Regions from separate parts of the Streptomyces sp. NPDC053493 genome, predicted to be linked through region 2. Evidence: riboswitches for the same ligand, from Rfam matches in the RefSeq annotation. Region 2 holds a riboswitch; each other region holds the start of a gene.
What was found. Region 2 has a riboswitch for cyclic di-AMP ahead of ACIGO8_RS33915 (M23 family metallopeptidase). Riboswitches for the same ligand answer to the same signal wherever they lie in the genome.
Positions count from the first base shown of each region.

Region 1: another riboswitch for cyclic di-AMP. It lies ahead of ACIGO8_RS29425 (transglycosylase family protein); the one in region 2 lies ahead of ACIGO8_RS33915 (M23 family metallopeptidase).
Region 3: another riboswitch for cyclic di-AMP. It lies ahead of ACIGO8_RS10770 (transglycosylase SLT domain-containing protein); the one in region 2 lies ahead of ACIGO8_RS33915 (M23 family metallopeptidase).

Region 1 covers NZ_JBITXS010000013.1:52,368-55,631, reverse strand. Annotated here, with positions in the region: gene ACIGO8_RS29435 (cytochrome P450) at 1-552, shown strand, start outside; gene ACIGO8_RS29430 (transglycosylase family protein) at 667-1,683, shown strand; cyclic di-AMP (ydaO/yuaA leader) riboswitch at 1,953-2,126, shown strand; gene ACIGO8_RS29425 (transglycosylase family protein) at 2,130-2,831, shown strand; gene eno (phosphopyruvate hydratase) at 3,106-3,264, shown strand, end outside.
Region 2 covers NZ_JBITXS010000025.1:8,722-11,985, reverse strand. Annotated here, with positions in the region: gene ACIGO8_RS33920 (PrsW family intramembrane metalloprotease) at 1-449, shown strand, start outside; gene ACIGO8_RS33915 (M23 family metallopeptidase) at 466-1,593, opposite strand; cyclic di-AMP (ydaO/yuaA leader) riboswitch at 1,605-1,751, opposite strand; gene ACIGO8_RS33910 (PP2C family protein-serine/threonine phosphatase) at 1,964-3,034, opposite strand.
Region 3 covers NZ_JBITXS010000003.1:139,301-142,564, forward strand. Annotated here, with positions in the region: gene pucL (factor-independent urate hydroxylase) at 1-474, opposite strand, end outside; cyclic di-AMP (ydaO/yuaA leader) riboswitch at 904-1,092, shown strand; gene ACIGO8_RS10770 (transglycosylase SLT domain-containing protein) at 1,097-1,981, shown strand; gene thpR (RNA 2',3'-cyclic phosphodiesterase) at 2,083-2,664, shown strand; gene ACIGO8_RS10780 (hydrophobic protein) at 2,699-2,857, opposite strand; gene ACIGO8_RS10785 (sigma-70 family RNA polymerase sigma factor) at 3,081-3,264, shown strand, end outside.

The DNA of each region.
Region 1 (3,264 bases), on a different contig from region 2:
GCCTTCATCCTTCTCTTCGCCGGCTTCGAGACGACCGTGAACCTGATCGGCAACGGCGTCTACGCGCTGCTGCGCCACCCGGAGCAGCGCCGCCGCCTCCAGGACGCGCTCGCCGCGGGCGACACGGGCCTGCTGGAGACCGGTGTCGAGGAGCTGCTGCGGTACGACGGGCCGGTGGAGCTGGCGACCTGGCGGTTCGCCACCGAGGACCTGACCGTCGGCGGGCAGGAGATCCGGGCCGGCGACCCGGTCCTAGTGGTGCTGGCGGCCGCGGACCGCGATCCCGCGCGGTTCGCGGAGCCGGACACCCTGGACCTGGCGCGGCGCGACAACCAGCACCTCGGCTACGGGCACGGCATCCACTACTGCCTGGGCGCGCCGCTGGCCCGGCTGGAGGGGCAGACGGCGCTGGCGACGCTGCTGAAACGCCTGCCGGACCTGCGACTTGGGGCCGATCCGGCGGAACTGCGCTGGCGCGGCGGGCTCATCATGCGCGGCCTTCGTACCCTTCCGGTGGAGTTCGCCCCGGAGCGTCGCACCGAAGAAAATTGACGCTCCGTCAGAAATGTGATCTTCGCGTGATCTCTGCTGCATCGACTTGTGACGCGCGTTCGAATGCCGCTACGTTCACCCGCAGTCTCAGCAGTCACGCGAAAGGCACTCCGCATGCGCTCCGGGAACGGACGTCACCGCAGACCCCGCCAGGCCCCCGCACTCGTCGTCGCGGCGGGGGTCACCGGCTCGGCCATGGCGCTGCCGCTGCTCGCCACCGGGTCGGCCTCCGCAGCAGACGCGGCGACATGGGACCGGGTCGCCGAGTGCGAGTCGGGCGGCGCCTGGAGCGCCAACTTCGGCAACGGCCTCTACGGCGGCCTGCAGTTCACCCAGGAGGGCTGGGAGCGCCACGGCGGCCTCGCCTACGCCCCGAGCGCGGACCTCGCCAGCCGCGCCCAGCAGATCGCCGTCGCCGAGAAGGCCTTCGCCGCCGGCGACACCCAGTGGGCCACCTGCGCCCCGATCGCCGGCCTGAAGAAGGACGGCAAGGCGCCGGGCGTCGACCCGGGCCCGGGCGCCGCGCCCAAGGAGTCCACGGGACCGCTTCCGGAGTCGAACCGCACCGACGGCCTGCCGGCCGGATCCGGTGCGACCTCCGCGGCGCCCTCGGCGCCGGTGACCACGCCGGCCACGCCCGCGACCCCGGCCACCCCGTCCGCGCCGGGCACGGCGCCCTCGGCCGGATCCACCGTCACGCCCGGCCAGGCGACGACCGCGCCCCAGGCGCCCACGAGCCCCACCTCTCCCGCCGCGCCCGGTACGCCCGTCACGCCGGACGCATCCGTTACGCCCGGTGCGCCGGAGTCGACGACGCCCGGCACCGGCAAGCACCGGGGTGACGCCGCGACAGAAGAACCGGGCGCAACGGACACCACGCCCGAATCGGGACGTCACGCCGCTCCGACCGACGGCGCGCCGGCCGGAAATACGGGCACCTCGGACAAGGCGGACGAATACACCGTCAAGCCGGGTGACAGTCTTTCGGGCATTGCGGAGGAGAACGGCCTGCTCGGCGGCTGGACCGCCCTCTACGACCACAACAAGAAGACGGTCGGCACCGATCCCGACCTCATCCTCCCTGGTCAGAGCCTGGAACTGAACCTCGGGACGGCCGGGTCCGACGCCTAGTCAGGACGGCGAACCGGCCCTGAATGTCCGTTCTGTGCAAGTGAGACATGGGTCTCTCTTCCCGAACTGGCGTGTCACGTCCGCAAAGTTTGTCCGAATCGCCCCTCACCTGCGCAAACACACCCTGACGGGGCGCAAGTAGGGGCGATTTTTCCGGGTTGATGGTCTTTGAACTTCCCCCGGGTCTGTGTCTACGGTCAGGACCGCTCGCCACCGCGGGCCCCGTCGACCGGTCCGCCGAATCCTGCCGCCGACCGACGGGAACAGTCGTCGCGCAAGCGCCGAAGGCAGGAGCGGGGGACCCAAGGTAAGCGCCGGCCCCGGCCGTTGAGACAGACGGCCGACGATCGGCTTGGGGTGAAGCCGCGTGCTAGGTCACGCGGCCGGGCAACTCACAGGCCCGAACCCGACAGCTCACCTCGTAGGCGTCGGTGAGGAGAACCTCCATGCTGCTTTCCGGCAAGGGCAAACACCGTCGTTCCTCCAAGGCCGCCCGCGCCCTCGCGCTGGCCGGTGCCGCCGGCGTCGCCGTCGCGGCCCCGCTGATGGCCGCCGGCACCGCCTCGGCCGCCACCAGCGCCGAGTGGGACGCCGTCGCCCAGTGCGAGTCCGGCGGCAACTGGTCCATCAACACGGGCAACGGCTACTACGGCGGCCTGCAGTTCTCGGCCTCCACCTGGGCCGCGTACGGCGGCACCGCCTACGCCCCGACCGCCGACCAGGCCTCCAAGTCCCAGCAGATCGCGGTCGCCGAGAAGGTCCTCGCGAGCCAGGGCAAGGGTGCCTGGCCGAGCTGCGGCGTGGGCCTGTCCGGCGCCTCCTACGACGGTGGCTCCGCCACGGCCGCCGCCCCCAAGCCGGCCGCCCCGAAGACCACCCCGAAGCGCTCCACCGAGCAGCCGACCACCCGCAGCGAGAAGCGCACCGCTCCCAAGAGCGCCGCCTCGAAGCAGACTGTCACCACCCCGACCGGCAAGAAGGTCAAGAAGGGCGACGGCGAGTACAAGGTCGTCTCCGGCGACACCCTCAGCAAGATCGCCCAGGCGCACGGCGTCAAGGGCGGCTGGCAGAAGCTCTTCGAGCTCAACAAGGACATCGTCCAGGACGCCGACCTCATCTACCCGGGTCAGCAGCTCCACCTGAAGTAGTACCGCCCGCCGGCGCCGGCCGGCGGCAGACCCCGCGGTGAGTGGAAGGAACCGGTCCGGAGCAGCTGCTCCGGACCGGTTTCTTACGACCGGAATCTACTGATTGGTAACCGGGTCTTTCGTCCCGAGATGCATGCCCTCGGGTCCTTTTTCGTCCCAGCGGGCGGGCGCCCGGCCGGTCGGAGCCCCCGGGCCGGTTAGGCTCTTGTCGCAAGGCGAACGAGACCTTGCCGCATGCGTCACAACCAGCGTCACATCCCAGAAGGAGATGCTCGTGCCGTCCATCGACGTCGTCGTAGCCCGGGAAATCCTGGACTCCCGAGGCAACCCCACGGTCGAGGTCGAGGTCGGCCTCGACGACGGCAGCACCGGCCGTGCTGCCGTCCCGTCCGGTGCCTCCACCGGTGCGTTCGAGGCCCTCGAGCTTCGCGAC
Region 2 (3,264 bases):
TCTACGGCATGTTCATGGTGCCGGTCTTCGCCCTGCTGACCTGGCTCGCGATATGGAGCCGGCAGAAGGAGCTGCGCACGATATCCGGCGAGCTTCCGGCCTACGCGACGGCCGGCTGGCTCGCTCCCGATGAACCGCTCGCGCTCTCCTCGATGCGGGCCCGCTCGCTGGCCCGCGGTTACGCCGCCCGCAGCCTCGGCAAGCCCGGCGCCCAGGCGGTCGGCGAGTACGAGGCGTTCGCGACGACCCTGGCGTTCCTGCGCCACCGGGCCCGGCGCGGGCAGGCGGCGCCGGACTTCACGGCCCGCGAGCAGGAGCTGCTGCACCACCTGTGGCAGCGCCGGCAGGTCGCCTCGCCGGCGCTGACGTACGCGGCCCGGGCCACCGGCCGGGTGTGGTCGCCGCCGCAGTACCTCGACTACGGCGGCTACAACCCGTACCGGAGCTAGAGCAGCCGGCTGGGCCTCAGATGCTCAGGCCCTTGGAGCGGAGCCAGTCCGCCGGGTCCATGCCCGCGCCGGACGGCGTGTGGACCTCCAGGTGGAGGTGGGGGCCGGTGACGTTGCCGGTGGCGCCGACGCGGCCGATGGTGTCGCCGGTGCCGACGGACTGGCCGGCGCCGACCGTCATGGAGGAGAGGTGGCAGTACCAGACCTCGGTGCCGTCCTCGAGCTCCAGCACGATCCGGTAGCCGTACGCGCCGGACCAGCCGGCCGACTTCACGGTGGCGCCGTGGACCGCCTTCACCGGCGTGCCGGTGGGCGCGGCGAAGTCCAGGCCGGTGTGGTGGCCGGAGGACCACATCGAGCCGGCCTCGCCGTAGGTCGAGGTGATCGTGTACGAGGACGTCGGCAGCGCGTAGCTCGCGGCGAGCCTGGCCAGGCGCTCGGCCTCGGCCTTCGCCGCGGCCTCCTCCTCGGCCTTCTTCTTCGCCTCGGCGGCCGCCTTCTCCGCCGCGTCGGCCTTGGCCTCGGCCTCCGCCGCCGCCTTCTCCGCCGCGGCCTTCTCCGCGGCGGCCTTCGCCTCGGCGTCCGCGGCGGCCTGCTGCTGCTCGGCCTGCTGGAGGATGCGGGCGCGCAGCGCCTCGCCGGCGTCGGTCCGGGTGGCCCCGGCCTGCGCGGCGCCGGTGCCGCCGGCCGAGCCCGTGCCCGCCTGGTCGGCCGTGGTGTAGGTGAGGGCGGTCAGCGGCTGGGTGTTGTTCCCCGCCCCGGTCGCCTCGGAGCCGCCCTCGTCCTCGTCGTGTCCGCCGATCAGACCGCCGACGCCCGGCAGGTCGGAGGCGTCGGGCAGGTGGACGTCCGGCAGGTCGACGTCCGGCAGCGCTATCGAGACCGGCGGCTTCTGCTGGGCGGTGGCCAGGCCGCCGGCGCCGACGGCGGCGATCACGCCGACACCGAGCACGGTGGAGGAGCGGGCGAAGTTGGAGCGCTGCTTGACCACGCGGTGGCGGCCGCCCGAGCGGCCCCGGTCCCGCAGGGAGTCCTCGGTGGGGTTCCACTCCTCGCCGCCGCCCGGGCCCTCGGCGGCGCCCGCCGGACCGGGAGCGCCGAAATAGTCGAAGGGGTTTTCGGGAGCAGGGGTGTTGGACGCCACGGAGGCGCTCTCCTTTCCTTCCTTCTCGCCTACCGGGTTAGCTGACGGGTTCGGAGCAGGAAGGTCTCCTACGGGCGTGCCGCACGAGTGCGGTGGGGCCCGATTCACCCCAAGTGGTGGTTCCCCGGTTCCCTTACGGGATTCGGCGCGCGCGCACGGTGCCGTCTCTTGCGACGGCTGGGACGACCGCGCTGCGTTATCGAACGTTAATAGACGCGGCCACTCGATTCCAAGCCGTTCCCCTTGATCATTCACTGAATTGTGAGGCTATGTCCCGAGTTGACCACCGTTCAGAAGAGGCCGCCGACACATCGCCGACACACCTTCAAACTGACGTTGAGTCAATTGTTATCGGAGGGAGACCCTTCGACTACGACCGGTCACCACCCGGCGGCACCACCGGCATCGTCCGGCGCCGCTCCGGCTGCCCCACCGCCGGACGGCTCACCGCGAGCAGCGCCATGTCGTCCGTCGCACCACCGCCCGTGTGCCGGCGCACGTCCGCCACGAGCGCGTCGAGCAGCTCCTCCGGCCCCGGGAAGATCCGCCCGGCGAGCCGCTCCCGCGGGTCGTAGAACTCACCGTGCGCGTCCCGCGCCTCCGACAGGCCGTCCGTGTAGAAGAGGAGCGTCGCGCCCGGCGGATACGGCGTCTCCTCGGCCCGGTCGGGCCACACCGCCAGCTCTCCCATCCCCAGCGGCAACGCCGCCTCGCTCGGCCGCAGCACCTGCGCCGCCCCGTCCGCGTGCAGCAGCAGCGGCTCCGGATGGCCGCGGTTGACCACCCGTACGGTCCGGTCGCCACCCGGGATCTCGGCCAGGACGGCGGTGGTGAAGCCCTCGAAGGCGTCGAGCCCGTCGCGCCGGGTGCCCTCCCGGGCCAGCGCCCGCTCCAGACGCGCCGCCACGCCCTCCAGCGTGGACTCCTGCTCGGCCGCCTCCCGGAAGGCGCCGATGACCACCGCCACCGCCTCCACCGCGTCGAGCCCCTTGCCCCGTACGTCGCCGACCACCAACCGCACCCCGTACGGGGTGTCCTGCACCGCGAACAGGTCGCCGCCGATGAACGCGTCCGCCTGCGCCGCCTCGTACCGGGCCGCGATCTGCAGCCCGCCGATCCGCGCCGCCGGCGTCGGCAGCACCGCCTTCTGCGCCGTCTCCGCGATCACCCGCGCCGAGGCGAGCCGTTCGCCGCTGCGCCGTACGACCCGGTTGATCAGCAGCGCCAGCGCCGAGACGGTGAGGACCGTCAGCGTCTCCGTGAGCGCCGGGATCTGGTCCACCGTCTCGTTGTAGACGTGCAGCCCGACGCTCGCGAGGACGGCGGCGATGCCGGTGAGCAGCGTCGTCAGGGTGGAGAAGAACGGGGCGGCGATCAGCGGCGCGGCCGAGAACAGCGGGGCCGCGGTGTAGGTGGGCGGCGTCGCCAGGTCGTACACCACCCCGCCGACGATCACCAACGGCGGCAGCGCCCGGATGAAGCGCCGCGCGCCCCGGTACGCGCCCGGAGCGCCCGGAGCACCGTGCCCGCCCGGAGCGCCGCCGCCCGCCCCGGAGACCGACCCCGAGTCCGACCCGGACCGCGGCCCGGGGCCGGACCCCGGCTCCGGGTCGCGCCCCTGCGCCGCTCGCGCCACCTGTGCTCTCCCGCCTGGACGTGCCCGGCCGCGGA
Region 3 (3,264 bases), on a different contig from region 2:
CTCCTTCAGGCCCGAGACGACCTGGAGCTGCCCGGTGGACTTGCTGTAGGTGACCTGCGCGGTGCGCACCTCCTGGCCCTTGCGGACGAAGGAGTGCTGCTCGGCGCGGGTGGGCACGGAGATCCGCTCCCAGGCGAACTCCTCGACGCGGATCTGCGCCTCGTGGATCACCGGCTGGGAGTGCACGAAGTGCTTCGCGAGCAGGATCGCGAAGGCCTCGGGCGAGGCGATGCCGTGCTCCTTGGCGAAGGCGTAGACCGTGTTCTTGGTGGTGTCCGTCGGCAGGCAGTTGCCGTTGTCGCCGGTGAGGTGGACCTCACGGAACTCGCCGCGCAGCGCGACCGAGACGTTGAGGTCGCGGATGTCGTGCCAGGCGCCGTCGTTGCCGCGGCGCTCGATGGTGACGATCCGGTTCTCGGCCTTGCCGTACTGGTTCTGGCCGAGGACGTGCTTGCTGGTGGAGGTGTAGCTCATGATGCGGCTCCTGCGGGTACGTGGATGCGTCGATCCCGTACGCCCGGCGTCCGGTGCCGCGCACGCGGCACCCCCCGCCGTCCGGCCCCGCGCCCCGAGGCCGCCCCGGGACTGACGAGCATCCCGGTCCGTAGGTTCCGCTGGATTCCAGCACAGCCCGGCGGCCGCACGCAATGCCTGCGGAATGCGTGACCTTCCACACGCCCAGAATCGGACAAAGCATGTGATGTCCCGCTATTCCTTTCCAAGGTGGGAATGGGAGCCCGGCGTTGCTGTCACGGCGTCAAGTGCGAGACCGGGGAAAAGGGTTGGGGAGGTGGTGGCGCGGAGGTGCGGTGATCCTTTTTCATTTCCCGGATCAATTCATTTGCGTTGATTAATTAGGGCCTTGTTCTCGTCGTTCCCATTCGCGTACGGTCACCCGGCAACCGGACGGAAACGCCGAATCCTGCCGCCGACCGGTACACCGCACTCACCACACGTCCGGCAGGAGCGGGGGACCCAGGTTTGCCGCCGGCTCCGGTCGTCCGGGCCCGGCTCGGGGTGAAGCCGCGCACTGCGGCCGGGCATCTCCCGCCCGAACCCGACAGCTCACCTCGCAGGCGAAGGAGAGGAATTCGCCATGCGTGGACACGGTAAGCACCGCCGCCCCAAGAACACCCCGCTCGCCCGCTCGATCGCGGCCGCCGGCCTCACCGGCAGCGCCGCGCTCGCCCTGCCGCTGGCCGGCGCGACCGGCGCCGCGGCGGTCACCCCGCAGGGAGCTCCCGCCGCGCAGCACGTGCATACGATCGTCGCAGTCGAAAAGGCGGCGGCCGCTCTCACGGCGAAGAAGGCCGGCCCGGTGAAGTATTCCGTGGTCCGCGGCGACTCGCTTTCCAAGATCGCCCGGAAGTACTCCGTGCAGGGCGGCTGGAAGAAGCTCTACCGCGACAACCGCGCCGCCGTCGGCGCCGACCCGGCGCTCATCCACCCGGGTCTGAAGCTCACCGTCCACGCCTCGGCCACCCCGTCGAAGACCGCGCACGCCAAGACCGCGCACGCGAAGAGCGCCACGGCGAAGGCCTCGCACGCGAAGACCACGCGCACGGCCGGCGCCGGTTCGGCCGCCACGGGCGCGGCGACCAAGGCCGCCCGCCCGGCCGCCGCCGTCCAGGCGGTGGCCGCCTCCAGCGCCGCCGGCTACGCCGACAACCTCGACGGGTGGATCCGCGAGTCCCTCGACATCATGGCCCGCAACGGCATCCCCGGCACGTACGACGGCATCTACCGCAACGTCATGCGCGAGTCGTCCGGCAACCCGCTGGCCATCAACAACTGGGACTCCAACGCCCTCGCCGGCACCCCGTCCAAGGGCCTGCTCCAGGTGATCGACCCGACCTTCCAGGCCTACCACGTCGCGGGCACGGCCAACGACCCGTACGACCCGGTCGCCAACATCACCGCCGCCTGCAACTACGCGGCCGCCCGCTACGGCTCCATCGACAACGTCTTCGGCGCCTACTGACCGGACCAGGGCGGGTGACCGGACCAGGGCGGGGCGCGGACGGATCCGGCGGCCGGGGGCCGGCCGGAGCGCGGCGGGCCGGGGATGGTACGAAGTCCCGCGTGAACGATCAGCCCCCGGCGCCCACCATCCGCGTGTTCGTCGCCCTCGCCCCGCCCGACGACGCCAAGGACGAACTGGCGCGGGCCCTGCGCCCCGCCCTGGACGCCTTTCCCTCGCTGCGCTGGAACCGCATCGAGGACTGGCACATCACCCTGGCGTTCCTCGGCGAGCTCCCGGCCAGGGCCGCCGCCCTGCTGCGGCCGCCGCTCGCCGGTCTCGCGGCCGCGCGGCGGCCCCTGGAGCTGGCACTGCGCGGCAGCGGCCACTTCGACGACCGGGTGCTGTGGAGCGGGATCGACGGCGACGTGGAGGGGCTGCACCTGCTCGCCGCCGACGTCCGCGACGTGGTGAAGACGTGCGGCATCCCGTTCGAGGACCGGCCGTTGCGTCCTCACCTGACGCTGGCCCGGGCCCGCCGCGGTGACCTGACACAGGTCCTCGCGGCGGCCTCCGGGCTGGCCGGGTTCTCCGGCCGTCGCTGGACGTCCGGGCGGCTGCACCTGGTCGGCAGCAACGCCGGGCGCGGGCCGGGACCGATCCGCTACCGCGACATCGAGTCCTGGCCCTTCGCCGGCTCCTGAACGGCGCCCGCGGCCGCACCGGCCTCCCGCCGGGTCACCACCGGTACCAACGGGATCCGCTGCCGCTGCGGAAGAGGAAGCCGAGCAGCCACAGCACGAGCACGGCGATCGCGACGTACCACAGCACGTCGAGCGCGAAGCCCGCGCCGAACAGCACCAGGATGATGAGGAGAACGATCAGGAGCGGAACCATGACGGCACCTCCCGGGTGAGCCTGGCACCGGTCCGTCCGGCGCCCGCACCACCGCGTATGCCCGGTCTTGTCGCAACAATGTGCGAAAGCCTTGGGGTGAGGTTCGGCTCCCTTCGAAAGATCTCGAAAATTCCCGGCCGTTTTCCGTTATCCGGTGGTCGCGGCGCGATCTCCCAGGTGTTGGGCATCGGCAACAGGCAGGACGGTCAGGATGAGGCAGGGCATGGACGCGCAGGGCACGCACGGGCCGGACGGCACGGAGCTGGTCAGGGCCGCGCAGGGCGGCGACCCGGCGGCACGGGACCGGCTCGTCGCCGCCCACCTCCCGCTCGTCTACAACATCGTGGGCCGGGCGATGAACGGCCACCACGACGTGGACGACGTCGTGCAGGAGACCATGCTGCGGG